2 regions of the Streptomyces sp. Xyl84 genome follow, and region 1 is predicted to be linked to the other one. Evidence: riboswitches for the same ligand, from Rfam matches in the RefSeq annotation. Region 1 holds a riboswitch; the other holds the start of a gene.
The links. A riboswitch is a leader RNA that binds a small molecule or an ion and turns the genes downstream of it on or off. The one in region 1 is predicted to bind ZMP and ZTP.

Region 1 (6,880 bases):
GTCGAGCAGGCTGTCCTCTGTCGTGTCTCTCGCCTCGACCCGCCGGTCCCGTGCGCTCTCGCGTGCGTCCGGCGTGCGGTGGTGCGGCCCGCCCGGTCGCGCGCGGTCCTGCGTGGCCGCGCGTGGCCCGGCGTGGTCTCGTGCGGCCTCGCCGGCTCGCGCGCTCTCGTGCGTTCCCGGCCGTTTCGTCCCGGCCGTCCGGCTATCGACTGTACGACCACGGACCCGCGATGGGCAGGCGCAGCCGCAGTGATGTACGGCGCTCCGCCCGCAACGGGTGCGAGCGGGAGTGCGCCTCAGTGCTTGGCCGGCAGGAAGCCCACCCTGTCGTACGCCTGGGAGAGGGTCTCGGCGGCGACCGCGCGCGCCTTCTCCGCCCCCTTGGCCAGGATGGAGTCCAGCGTCTCCGGGTCGTCCAGGTACTGCTGGGTCTGCTCCCGGAACGGTGTGACGAACTCGACCATGACGTCGGCGAGGTCCGTCTTGAGCGCGCCGTAGCCCTTGCCCTCGTACTTCTGTTCCAGGGCGTCCACGGCGGTGCCGGTGAGGGTCGAGTAGATGGAGAGGAGGTTGCTGACGCCGGGCTTGGTCTCCGGGTCGAAGCGGATGACCGTGTCCGTGTCGGTGACCGCGCTCCTGACCTTCTTCGCGGTGGTCTTCGGGTCGTCCAGCAGGTTGATGAGGCCCTTCGGCGTGGACGCCGACTTGCTCATCTTGATCGACGGGTCCTGCAGGTCGTAGATCTTCGCCGTCTCCTTGAGGATGTACGCGGAGGGGACGGTGAAGGTGTCGCCGAAGCGGCCGTTGAACCGCTCGGCGAGGTCGCGGGTCAGCTCGATGTGCTGGCGCTGGTCCTCGCCGACCGGGACCTGGTGGGCCTGGTACAGGAGGATGTCGGCGACCTGGAGGACCGGGTACGTGAACAGGCCGACGGAGGCACGGTCGGCGCCCTGCTTGGCGGACTTGTCCTTGAACTGGGTCATGCGCGACGCCTCGCCGAAGCCGGTGAGGCAGTTCATGACCCAGGCGAGCTGGGCGTGCTCGGGGACGTGGCTCTGCACGAAGAGCGTGCAGCGCTCCGGGTCGAGGCCCGCGGCCAGCAGCTGGGCCGCGGCCAGCCGGGTGTTGGCCCGCAGCTCGGCCGGGTCCTGCGGGACCGTGATCGCGTGCAGGTCGACGACCATGTAGAAGGCGTCGTGGGACTCCTGCAGGGCCACCCACTGGCGGACGGCACCGAGGTAGTTGCCGAGGTGGAACGAGCCTGCGGTGGGCTGGATCCCGGAGAGCACGCGCGGACGACGCTGCATGGCGGAGCCATCCCCATGAGGGCGGTGGTGGGCGACGGGCGGACGGTCGTTGGCCATGTTCACCATTCTCTCAGGTAACGGACCCCGATCCGGAACGGGCCGGAAACAGGTGGGAACCGAATCGTCCCCCGCGCCGTGACAAGCGCCCGGCGTCCGCCGCGGGCGCGGAGCCGGGGGCCGAGCGGGTGCCGGCGCGGACATCCGCCGGGCACACGCCGGTCCCGGCGGCCGGGCGGCCGGTCCCGGCGAGTGGCTGCGGGCCGCACGGCGCCGGGCGCGGCGGCGGAGTGGGCGCCCGTACGCCGCGCGGCGGCGGTGGTGGGGGCGCCCCTACGCCGCGCGGCGGCCCGGCACGGGGCCGGACCGCCGCGGGAGGAGCCACGACTGGAGCCGATCGGCCGGTGATCGGCCGGTGAGGACCACCCGCCCCGCAGGACACCCGTCCCGCAGGGCGGATCGCCCGGGTCAGCCGAGGTCGATCTCCGGGTAGAGCGGGAAGCCCGCCACGAGGTCCGTCGCCCGGTGGGCGACCTCCTCCGCGATCTTCGGGTCGAGCACGTGCTGGGCCTTGGAAGGGGTGCCCTTGCCGGTGGTGCCGGGCTCGGTGGCCGTCAGGACGCGGTCGATCAGGCCGGCGACCTCGTCCATCTCGGCGGTGCCCAGGCCCCGGGTGGTCAGGGCCGGCGTACCGATGCGGATGCCGGAGGTGTACCAGGCGCCGTTCGGGTCGGCCGGGATGGCGTTCCGGTTGGTGACGATGCCGGAATCGAGCAGCGCGGCCTCGGCCTGGCGGCCGGTGAGGCCGTAGGAGGAGGCGACGTCGATCAGGTTCAGGTGGTTGTCGGTGCCGCCGGTCACGAGGGTGGCGCCCCGGCGCATCAGGCCTTCGGCGAGGGCGCGGGAGTTGTCGACGATCCGCTGGGCGTAGTCCTGGAAGGAGGGCTGCCGGGCCTCGGCCAGGGCCACGGCCTTGGCGGCCATGACGTGCGGGAGCGGGCCGCCCAGGACCATGGGGCAGCCGCGGTCGACCTGGTCCTTGAGGGAGTCGTCGCACAGGACCATGCCGCCGCGGGGGCCGCGCAGGGACTTGTGGGTGGTGGTGGTGACGATCTGGGCGTGCGGCACCGGGTCGAAGTCGCCGGTGAGGACCTTGCCCGCGACGAGACCGGCGAAGTGCGCCATGTCGACCATGAGCGTGGCGCCGACCTCGTCGGCGATCTCGCGCATGATCCGGAAGTTCACGAGCCGGGGGTAGGCGGAGTAACCGGCGACGACGATCAGCGGCTTGAACTCGCGGGCGGTGGCGCGCAGGGCCTCGTAGTCGAGGAGGCCGGTGGCCGGGTCGGTGCCGTAGGAGCGCTGGTCGAACATCTTGCCGGAGATGTTCGGGCGGAAGCCGTGGGTGAGGTGGCCGCCGGCGTCCAGGGACATGCCGAGCATGCGCTGGTTGCCGAAGGCCTGGCGCAGCTCGGCCCAGTCGGCGTCGGTGAGGTCGTTGACCTGGCGGGCGCCCGCCTTCTCCAGGAAGGGCACCTCGACCCGGGCGCCGAGGACGGCCCAGAAGGCGACGAGGTTGGCGTCGATGCCGGAGTGCGGCTGGACGTAGGCGTGGCGGGCGCCGAAGAGTTCCTTGGCGTGCTCGGCGGCCAGCGACTCGACGGTGTCGACGTTGCGGCAGCCGGCGTAGAAGCGGCGGCCGATGGTGCCCTCGGCGTACTTGTCGCTGAACCAGTTGCCCATGGCCAGCAGGGTGGCCGGGGAGGCGTAGTTCTCGGAGGCGATCAGCTTGAGCATCTCGCGCTGGTCGGTGACCTCCTGGCCGATGGCGTCGGCGACGCGCGGCTCGACGGCGCGGATCACGTCCAGTGCGGCGCGGAAGGCGGTGGACTCGGTGGAGAGGGGCGCAGACATCTCGGGGACCTCCGGACGTGGCGTTCGGCGTTCACGGTACGGCCCAGGCGCACGGCACACGTTCTGCTCGGGCCGCTTCCCGATGGTCGGTCCATCTTCGGATCCCCGGCACCACGCCAGGGCCCAGCGCGCCAGTCACGGCCCGCAGGTCAGCCTACCGGGCGGCCCGCACGGCCACGCCGCGGCGTCCACCATGCGAGCGGAGCGGTCAGGCGCCGGTGGCCCCGGTGACCTGCCAGTGGCCGACCTCCTGGTAGGCGGAGTCGTGGATCGGCGAGCCGTCGCCGGGCCGGAGTGCGTAGTGGTGGAGGTTGCCGCCCCAGTACCGCAGGATGCGGCCCAGTTCGCGCGCCTTGTCCTCGGCCGGCAGCGCGTCGTCCACCGTGACTTCGAGCAGGAACCTCACGTCCGTCGTCTCCCCTCGGGCGGGGCCCGGGCACAGGGGCGTCCGGGCCTGTGTGAGCCTGTGGTCTCCATTGTTTCATTCAGGTGCTTCTTGGGACTTCGGTCGCCTTTCCCGCTGGTCGGCCGGGACCGGCTTCCGGAAAGTCTCAACGGGGAGGGAAGGGCTGGATGGAGGGACCTGAGAAAGGCTGGATGGAGGGACCGGTGGAGGGGGCTGGAGGGCCGGGGGCGCGGCGCCGGGCCGCATCCCCGAGCGCGCGGAGAACGACGACGGTCCGGTGCCCGCGCCCGGCCGGCCCGGGAGCGCGCCGGACCGGCCTCCGTGGCCGAGGCCGCGCACGGCTGTCCGCACGGCCCCGGCCGTCTCATCCGGCCGTGCCGCGGGCGGTCACAGGATCACGTGCGGGAGGAATCGCGCGTACTCGTCGGTGACCGGACCGGACGACTCCCGGATGCCGAGGCCGGCGGACTCGTCCCCGACGACCCAGGCGCCGAGGACCACGTGGTTGCCGTCGAAGGCGGGCAGCGTGGCGAGCGCCTGGTAGCAGCAGGGTTCGTCCCGCAGGACGGGTGCGGCGCCCGGCGCGTGCAGGGTCACTCCGGCGCCCTCGCGGCCGAGCAGCGGTTTGGCGGCGTAACCCGTGGTGTCCGCCAGTTCCCGCGGGCCGTCGAGGTAGGCGGGGAGCAGGTTCGGGTGGCCGGGATACAGCTCCCAGAGGATCGCCAGCAGCGCCTTGTTGCTCAGCAGCATCTTCCAGGCGGGCTCGATCCACAGGGTGGAGCCGGTGCCGCCGCCGTTGTCGAGCGTGTCCAGGACGTGTCCCGCGAAGCGGTCGGTGGTCAGCCACTCCCAGGGGTAGAGCTTGAAGATGCTGCGGATGAAGCGCAGGCCGTTGTCGACGAAGCGGCCGGACAGCGGGTCCCAGCCGATCTCCTCCATGGAGATCCACTCGGTGTCCAGCCCGGCCTGCTCGGCGGTCTCCTTCAGGTAGGCGACCGTCATCAGGTCCTCGCCGAGTTCGTCCTCGGCGGAGTGCGCGAAGTGCAGCGGGCTGCCCGGCGGGAGCAGGCGGGCCTGTTTCCGCCAGGCGGCGACGAGGCGGTCGTGCAGGGAGTTCCACTGGTCGGCGCCCGGGAAGCGGTCCTCCATCCAGAACCACTGGGGCGAGGCGGCCTCGACCAGCGAGGTCGGGGTGTCCGCGTTGTACTCCAGCATCTTGGCCGGACCCGTGCCGTCGTAGCGCAGGTCGAACCGGCCGTAGACGGAGGGGAGTTCGGCGCGCCGGTGCCAGGCCTCGGTGACGGCCGCGGCGACCCGGGGGTCGGTGATGCCGAGGTCGGCGAAGCGGCCGGTGGTGACGATGTGGCCGGCCGCGGCCAGGCACATGCGGTGCAGTTCCTCGACGACGTCCTCCAGCGCCTCCACCTCGGGGAGCGTGAAGACGTAGCAGGCGCTCTCGTCCCAGTAGGGCACCCAGGCGTCGGCGGGGACGGGGGTCCCCGCGGCGCGGGCGGCCTCGAAGTCCGGTGGGAGGGTGAGCGGGTAGATCAGTCCCTGCGCCTCGACGGTCTGCTGCCAGCCGGGCCGGGGTTCGAGGGTGCGGCGTTCCATGGCCGGCCTCAGCCGCCGGACGTGCCGTGGCCGCCGCCGAAGCCGCCGCGGTCGACACCGCCGTGGCCGCCGCCGGAACCGGATCCCGACCCGCCGGAGCCCTTGCGCGGCTTGGTGAACGAGCCGCCCTCGACCCAGCCGCCGCTCTTCTTGCCGCCGTAGTACCAGGCGGCGTGGGAGGAGGACTTGGCCGACTTGCAGTTCTTGTCGGCGATGACGCGGTAGCCCTTGAGGGAGTAGCTGTCGCGGTCGACGCACCGCTTGTCCGGGTCGGAGGAGCAGGCGGTGAGCGCGCCGGCGAGCAGTCCCATGCCGCCGAGCACGACCGCTCCCGAGCGAAGCCGCCGACGTGTGTCCGCCATGTCCGTGTCTCCCCGTTGCCGTTGACGTGGCCGTGGCCGGTGGTGCCGTGGCCGTTCCTGTCGCCGTCGTCCGCCGGCCGGGTTGCGTTTGGCCGGTTCCTGTCAGACGCGGCGTCCGACAGCCTAGAGAGCGGTGAGAACACCGGTGCGGGCGGCCCCGCCCCCGCGCGCTCCCCTACAGTCGCCTCGTGCTCTTTGGAATGGTGTGCGCGCTCGGCGCGGCGGTGTGTTTCGGTACGGCGACGGTTTTCCAGGCGGTCGCCGCCCGGGCCGCGGCCGGTGCGGGCGACGGGGGGTCGGGGGCGGCCGGGGACGCGGCGCTGCTGCTGCGGGCGCTGCGGCAGTGGCGGTACCTGCTGGGTCTGGGCCTGGACGGTCTCGGGTTCCTCCTCCAGATCGTGGCCCTGCGCTCCCTGCCGATCTACGCCGTGGGCGCCGCGCTGGCCTCCAGCCTGGCGGTGACGGCGGTGGTGGCGGCGCGGCTGCTGCGGGTGCGGCTGAGCGGTACCGAGTGGGCCGCGGTGGGGGTGGTCTGCGCCGGCCTGGGGATGCTCGGGCTGGCGTCCGGCGCCGAGGGCGACCAGGCCGGTTCCACCACCCTGAAGTGGGCGATGCTCGCGGCCGGTCTGGCCGTGCTGGCCCTGGGCGCGGTCGCCGGCCGTCTTCCCGAACGGGGCCGGGCGCTGCTGCTCGGCCTGGGGGCGGGCCTCGGTTTCGGCGTGGTGGAGGTGACGGTGCGGCTGATCGACTCGCTCGCCCCGGCGACGCTGTTCACCAACCCGGCGACGTACGCCCTCGTCCTGGGCGGGGGCGCGGCCTTCGTGCTGCTCACCTCCGCCCTCCAGCGCGGCTCGGTGACGACGGCCACCGCGGGCCTGGTCATCGGCGAGACGATCGGCCCGGCGGCGGTCGGCGTGGTGTGGCTCGGGGACCGCACCCGCGACGGCCTGGCCTGGCTGGCGGTGCTCGGCTTCGCGGTGGCGGTGGCCGGGGCGCTGGCGCTGGCCCGGTTCGGGGAGGCGCCGGTGGAGGAGGCGGCCGAGGAGGAGACCGCCGGGACGGCCTGAGCGCGGCCACCCGGCGGCCACGTGCCGGCGCGCCGCTCACGGCAGGCGCGCGGTCACCGTGATCACGGCGGGCACACCGTCACCGCGGTCACGGCAGGACCCGGCACAGCGCGTCCAGGGCTGTCGTCCAGGCGTGGTCCGGTGGGGTGCCGTAGCCGACGACCAGCGCGTCCAGGGGCGGCACGGTGGCTGCCTCGTGGCGGAAGCGGGCGAGGC
Region 2 (6,880 bases), 2.3 Mb from region 1:
CGGGGCGGTCGTACTCCGAGCGGTGGGCGCGGGTGGTGCGCCCGCTGACGTAGACGGTGGCCCCGGCGGCGCCGAGTTCCACCGCGATGCCGCGGCCCGCTCCCCGGGTGGCGCCCGCGACGAGCGCGACCCTGCCCTCCAGTGGACGTGACATGTCCGGCCTCCTGTGGTTCTCGTGACTCTCGTGTGCGGTGTGCTCGTCGAGCGTCGCGTGGAAGCCGGACATCTCCTGTCGCCTTTCGGCGCGGGTTCACCCGGGGGCGGTGCCGGGCGTGTCAGTGACCGCGGTCGATCCACTCCTGCAGGTGCGGGGCCTCCGCGCCGATGGTGGTGCCCTCGCCGTGGCCGGTGAGGACCTTGGTCCCGGGCGGCAGCGTGAGGAGGCGGTCGCGGATGGAGTCGATGATCGTCGGGAAGTGGGAGTAGGACCTGCCGGTGGCGCCCGGGCCGCCCTGGAAGAGCGTGTCGCCGGTGAACACGACGCCGAGGCCCGGGTCGTGCAGGCAGACCGCGCCCGGCGCGTGGCCGGGGGTGTGCAGGACCTTCAGATCGGCTCCGGCCGTCTCGATGACCTGTCCGTCGAGCAGGTGCTCGTCGGGCTCCCGGCCGGGGTGGGTCATCCTCCACAGCGGCAGGTCGTCGCGGTGCAGCCAGATCGTCGCGCCGGTGAGGTCCGCGAGGGCCGGGGCGGCGTTCACGTGGTCGTTGTGGGCGTGGGTGCAGACGATGGCGGTCAGCCGGCGCTCGCCGAGGGCGGCGGCGATGGCCTCGGCGTCGTGGGCGGCGTCGATGACGATCGCCTCGTGGTCGTCGCCGACGATCCACACGTTGTTCTCGACGTCCCAGGTGCCGCCGTCGAGGGTGAACTGCCCGCTGGTGACGAGGCGTTCGATGCGGGCCGCCATCAGAACACCACCACCGAGCGCAGCACGTCGCCGCGGTGCATCCGCTCGAACGCCTGCTCCACCTCGTCGAGCCGGATGGTCTCGGACACGAACTTGTCCAGCGGCAGGCGCCCTTGCAGGTGCAGGTCGATGAGCATCGGGAAGTCGCGGGAGGGCAGGCAGTCGCCGTACCAGCTCGACTTCAGCGCGCCGCCGCGCCCGAAGACGTCGAGCAGCGGCAGCTCCAGCTTCATCTCCGGGGTGGGCACGCCGACCAGGACGACGGTGCCGGCCAGGTCGCGGGCGTAGAACGCCTGCCGGTAGGTCTCCGGGCGGCCGACCGCCTCGATGACGACGTCGGCGCCGAAACCGCCGGTGAGGTCACGGACGGCGGCGACCGGGTCGTGGTCCTTGGAGTTGACGGTGTGCGTGGCGCCCATGGTGCGGGCGGTCTCCAGCTTGCGGTCGTCGATGTCGACGGCGATCACCTTCGCGGCGCCCGCCAGGTGGGCCCCGGCGACGGCCGCGTCCCCTACGCCGCCGCAGCCGATGACGGCCACCGAGTCGCCGCGGCCGACGTTGCCGGTGTTGATGGCGGCGCCGATGCCGGCCATCACTCCGCAGCCGAGCAGTCCGGCCACCGCCGGGGAGACGGCCGGGTCCACCTTGGTGCACTGTCCCGCCGCCACCAGGGTCTTCTCCGCGAAGGCGCCGATGCCGAGGGCCGGGGAGAGTTCGGTGCCGTCGGTGAGGGTCATCCGCTGCCGCGCGTTGTGGGTGTCGAAGCAGTACCAGGGCCGCCCGCGCAGACAGGCGCGGCAGGCGCCGCACACGGCACGCCAGTTGAGGACGACGAAGTCGCCGGGCGCGACATCGGTGACGCCCTCGCCCACCGACTCGACGATGCCCGCGGCCTCGTGGCCGAGCAGGAAGGGGAACTCGTCGTTGATGCCGCCCTGTTTGTAGTGCAGGTCGGTGTGGCACACGCCGCAGGCCTGGACCCGTACGACGGCCTCCTGGGGCCCCGGGTCCGGCACGACGATCGTCTCGACCCGTACGGGTTCGTTCTTCCCGGGTGCGATCACGCCGCGCACTTCCTGCGCCATGGTGGTGGTCCCTTCCGTCGGCCGTTGTCCGTCCCTGCGACCCTACGCCGTGACCGGACGGCGGCGGCACACGGTCCGGTGCCGCCGCCACCCGGTCGCCGCACACCGGCGCGTGGCTCAGTACTGGACCGCGGGAACCAGTCCGAACAGCGGGGAGACGAGGCCGGTGACCGCGTTCAGCCGGCTGAGCTGGTTGAGGTCCTGGACGTGGTGGAGCGAGGACAGCTGCTCGGAGACCGGGGGCACCTCGCCCTGCCGGCCGGCGGGGATGCCGGTGCGGCCGAGGGAGTCGAGCAGGCCGGTGGGGACCGCCCGGCCGACCACCGGGACGGCCGAGTCGGCCGCGCTCGCGGGCAGGGCGGCGAGTCCCGCGACCGAGACGGCGAGGGAGGCGACGGCGACGATACGTCGAGTGGAGATCATGCCCTCAGCAACGCCACCGGGCCCCGGCCGGACACGGGCCCCCGCCGCCGCTCACCCGTCAGGGCGAGCGGCCGTCCGCGCGCAGTGATGCCGGGGCGGGCGGGGTGCCGGGCATCGCGCGGGCGGCCGCGCTTGCCGGGTGCGGCGTGCCGGAGGAGGCTCGAAGGAGAGGCCCGTGAAGGGCCGCTGTCCGGGGCCCGGAGGCCCCGGGGCTCCTCCCAGGAGGCCACCATGGCGACCACGGCAGGTCCCGCCTTCGACACAGGTGCGCTGCGCCGGGGCATCGAAGGGCACACGGCGTCCACTCTGCTGTCGCTCTACGCGGACGACGCCGAGATCCGCATCGTGGACCGCGACTCCCAGCCGAGCCACCCCAAGGTCCTCAGAGGACGTGCGGAGATCGGCTCGATGCTGGAGGACGTCTACGGCCGCGACATGACGCACCGGCTGGAGCAGTGCGTCGTCCAGGGCGACCGCGCGGCGTACGCCGAGTCCTGCGCGTATCCGGACGGCGTCCGGGTGCTCGCCGAGTCCATGGTCTCGCTGCGCGACGGCAAGATCACCGACCAGATCATGATCCAGGCATGGGACGAGTGACGAGGAGGACCGCGAGGTTCCAGGTCAGCTCCCGGCTGACCTGGTCCTTTTCGGCCCGGGCCGGACTGGGGCAGGCGCGTTCCCCGCTGCTTCGCCGCACCGGCCCGGCCGGTACGGCGGCCAGGTCCGTGCCGGCGGTCCTGCTGCGGTCGCTGCTGCGCGCGGCCCGGCACCGTACCCGTACGCCGGTGGCGCGTACCCCTGTGGCGCGTACCCCGCGCGCCCGCCACGGCCGCCGCCGGTGAGGGTCCGCACCCCGGGCGCGGTCCGCGGCGCCGCCCGGCCCGCCTCCCCCGCCGTCTCCCGGTCCCTCCTGGCATAGGGTGGGGCCGGGCCGTGACTGGCGCTGAGGTGGAGCACCACCGGGGAGCGGCCCCAGCCGAAGTCACAGCCGCGCGCCTGGGCGATCCGTCGCACGCTCAGGAGTGGACATGTCCCAGGCCCGCCTCATGGACGGCACCGCGCTCGCCCGGCGCATCGTCGGCGAGACCGCGCGCAAGGCCGCCGAGATCACCGCCCGCACGGGCACCCCGCCGTGTCTGGCGACGGTGCTGGTGGGCGAGGACCCCGCCTCCGTCACCTACGTCCGGATGAAGCAGAACCGGTGCCGCACGGCGGGCATCGCCTCCCGGCACGTGGAACTGCCCGCGACGACCGGCACCGACGAGCTGGCCGGCACGCTGAGGTCGCTGTCCGCGGATCCGGCGGTGCACGGCATCCTGCTGCAGCACCCCGTCGGCGACCACATCGACGAGCGGGCCGCGTTCGAGGCCATCGCGCCCGAGAAGGACGTCGACGGCGTCACCTTCGCCTCGTTCGCCGCGATGAGCTTCGGGCTGCCCGGGTTCGTCTCCTGCACACCCGGCGGGATCCTGCGGCTGCTGGACGCCTACGAGGTGGATCCGGCCGGGAAGCGGGCGGTGGTGGTCGGGCGCAGCGCGATCCTCGGCAAGCCGGTGGGCATGCTACTGCTGGCCCGGGACGCGACGGTGACGTACTGCCACTCGCGGACCCGGGAGCTGTCGTCGGTGGTGCGGGAGGCGGACATCGTCGTGGCGGCGGTGGGCAGGCCGCGGCTGGTGCGCGGCGAGGACGTCAAGCCGGGCGCGGTGGTGATCGACGCGGGCTACAACGCGGGCAACGTCGGGGACGTGGACTTCGACTCCGCGGTGGAGCGGGCCTCGCTGATCACGCCGGTGCCGGGCGGGGTCGGCCCGATGACCATCGCGACGCTCCTGGAGCAGACCGTGGACGCCGCCGCCCGGCAACTGGGGGTCTGAGCGCTCGTCCGGGCGCCCCGGGCCGCCTGCCGCCCGGCGGCCCGGGGTCTCACGGGGACGGCCGGGCGCCCGTGCGCGCCGGTGGTGCCCCTGCGGCTGCGCGGGTGGGCGCGCCGACATGGACGGGTCGTTCGCCGGTGGCGGGCGGCGGCGCGGCCATACTGGCCGACGTGCGCGTAACGATCATGACGGCGGGTTCCCGGGGAGACGTGGCCCCCTTCACCGGACTGGGGCACGGCCTGGCCCGCGCGGGCCATGCGGTCACCGTGGTCACCCACGCGTGCTTCGAGCCGCTGGTCGCGGGCTCGGGCCTCGCTTTCCACCCGCTTCCGGTGGACCCGCGGGCCGAACTGGAGTCCACGCGCGGGCGGGGCCTGCACCGCAGCGCGACGGACGCGGGCAAGATGCTGCGGGCCGTGGGGCTGGTCCGGGCGGCGCTCGCCCGGATGACGGACGACCTGGTCGCCGCCGCCGAGAAGAGCGACGTCCTGCTGCTGTCGGGGTCGCTGGGGCCGGTCGGGCACGCCATCGCCGAGGCGCTGGGCCTGCCCAGCATGGGCACGCACCTGCAACCGCTCTCCCCGACCCGCGAGTTCGCCCCGCCGCTGCTCGGCGGCGGTCACTGGGGGGCGGCGGCGAACCGCCTCGCCGGCCACGGGGTGAACCTCGCGATGGAGCGGGTCTTCTCGGCGGCCGTGCCGACCGTCCGGGCCCGGCTGGGGCTGCCGCCCGCCCGTCTCGGCACCACCCGCCGGATCCGGGCGGGGCTGCGGCTTCCGGTGTTCCACGGGTTCAGTCCGCTGGTGGTGCCCCGGCCGCGTGACTGGCGGCCCGGGCTGCGGGTGTGCGGCTACTGGTGGCCGTACGACCGCGACGACCGGCTTCCGGCGCGGGTGCGGGAGTTCCTGGACGCGGGGCCGCCGCCGGTCTTCGTCGGGCTGGGCAGCGCCACCGTGCCCGACCCGGCCCGGCTGAGCGGGACCATCGTGCGGGCGCTGCGCCTGGCCGGGCTGCGCGGGGTGGTGCAGCGGGGCTGGGGCGGCCTCGCGGCGGCGGGCGAGGACATGCTGACGATCGGTGAGGTGCCGCACGCGGCGCTGTTCCCGCGGACGGCTGCCGTGGTACACCACGCGGGAGCGGGCACGACCGCGGCCGGGCTGCGCGCCGGGGTCCCGGCGGTGCCGCTGCCGGTCCAGTTCGACGAGGGCTTCTGGGCCGAGCGCCTGGTCTCCCTCGGGGTGGCCCCGTGCGCGGTCCCGCTGCGCGGCGTCACCGCGGACGGACTGGCCGCGGCCCTCACCCGGGCCACCCGCGAGACCGCGCACCGGCGGCGGGCGGAGCGCCTGGGTGCCCGGATCCGCGCGGAGGACGGCGTGGGCCCGGTGCTGGAGGCGGTCGACCGGCTGGCACGCTGACGGGCCCCACCCGAGGACCGGCCGGCACGCTGACGGGCCCCACCCGAGGACCGGCCGGCACACCGGCGCGGCCCGCCCGGCGACCGGCGGCACCCCCACGACCGCCGGGGCGGCGGCCGCCGGCGGGCACAGGCGGGCAGCGTCCGCCCGCCGGGCCCCCGGAGGCGGCAGCCCGTGCGCCGGGGCGCGGTGGCCGCCTGATCACCGTCCCGCGTGGGCGGCCAGGTGTTCGATCGTGCGGAGGGTGCGGGACACCGCGTCCTCGGCCGCGAGGTGGCGGGCGGCGGTGGCCGCGGCGCGCGCGTGTCCCGTGTCCCCCACGGCGCGGCCGAGGGCGTCGGCCAGCCGTTCGGCGGTCAGCGCCGCGTACGGCACGGGCCGGGTGGCGGCGCCGAGCGCGGCCAGCCGGGCGGCCCAGAAGGGCTGGTCGGCCGCCACCGGCACCGGCACGGAGGGCACCCCGGCGCGCAGGGCCGCCGCCGAGGTTCCCGCGCCCGCGTGGTGCACGACGGCGGCGACGCGCGGGAAGAGCAGGGCGTGCGGCACCTCCCCGACGGTCAGGACGTCGTCCCCGGCGGCGTCGAGCCCCGCGCTGCCGGACTGGAGGACGCCGCGCAGCCCCGCCCGGCGCAGTGCCCGTACGGTCAGCTCGGTCAGCCGCGGGCCGTCACCGCCCGCCATGGAGCCGAACCCGACGAACACCGGTCGCGGCCCGGCCGTGAGGAAGTCCTCCAGGTCCGCGGGCAGCCGCGCCTCCGGGTCGAGGTACGGCCACCAGTTGCCGACGACCTCCAGCCCGGCGCGCCAGTCGGCCGGGCGGGGTACGACGTGCTCGCTGAAGCCGTGCAGGACCGGCCCGCCCGCGGCCTCCTGCCGGCGGCGCGCGGCGGCGGGGCCCAGCGGGGGCAGGCCGAGGTCGCGCCGCAGCCCGGCGACCGCCTCGGTGTAGAGGCGGTCGGCCATCCGCAGCCCGAGGCGTCCCGCGGCGCGGTTGCCGAGGCGCCCCAGGGAGCGGGTGCCGCCGACGACGGGCGGGAAGTCGCCGGTCGGGGTGGTGGGCTGGAGGTGGGTGTCGAGGCTCGGGATGCCCGCGGCTTCCGCGAGGTGCCGGCCGAGCGGGGCGGTGGTGGTGGACAGCACGAGCAGGTCGGTGTCGTCGTCCACCACGTCGGCGA

Region 2: linked by a shared signal. The riboswitch ahead of AC6I72_RS02250 (bifunctional 5,10-methylenetetrahydrofolate dehydrogenase/5,10-methenyltetrahydrofolate cyclohydrolase) and the one ahead of AC6I72_RS12250 (glycine hydroxymethyltransferase) in region 1 are both predicted to bind ZMP and ZTP.

Annotation. Positions count from the first base shown of each region.
Region 1 is NZ_AP029182.1:2,864,465-2,871,344, forward strand. Features, by position in the region: gene trpS (tryptophan--tRNA ligase) at 297-1,307, opposite strand; gene AC6I72_RS12250 (glycine hydroxymethyltransferase) at 1,773-3,218, opposite strand; ZMP/ZTP riboswitch at 3,253-3,367, opposite strand; gene AC6I72_RS12255 (hypothetical protein) at 3,427-3,624, opposite strand; gene AC6I72_RS12260 (glutathionylspermidine synthase family protein) at 4,012-5,235, opposite strand; gene AC6I72_RS12265 (hypothetical protein) at 5,244-5,597, opposite strand; gene AC6I72_RS12270 (hypothetical protein) at 5,798-6,664, shown strand; gene pdxR (MocR-like pyridoxine biosynthesis transcription factor PdxR) at 6,753-6,880, opposite strand, start outside.
Region 2 is NZ_AP029182.1:520,596-527,475, forward strand. Features, by position in the region: gene AC6I72_RS02220 (SDR family oxidoreductase) at 1-154, opposite strand, end outside; gene AC6I72_RS02225 (MBL fold metallo-hydrolase) at 276-905, opposite strand; gene AC6I72_RS02230 (S-(hydroxymethyl)mycothiol dehydrogenase) at 905-1,990, opposite strand; gene AC6I72_RS02235 (hypothetical protein) at 2,108-2,413, opposite strand; gene AC6I72_RS02240 (nuclear transport factor 2 family protein) at 2,645-3,010, shown strand; gene AC6I72_RS02245 (hypothetical protein) at 2,998-3,255, shown strand; ZMP/ZTP riboswitch at 3,337-3,422, shown strand; gene AC6I72_RS02250 (bifunctional 5,10-methylenetetrahydrofolate dehydrogenase/5,10-methenyltetrahydrofolate cyclohydrolase) at 3,442-4,290, shown strand; gene AC6I72_RS02255 (glycosyltransferase) at 4,476-5,705, shown strand; gene AC6I72_RS02260 (glycosyltransferase) at 5,907-6,880, opposite strand, start outside.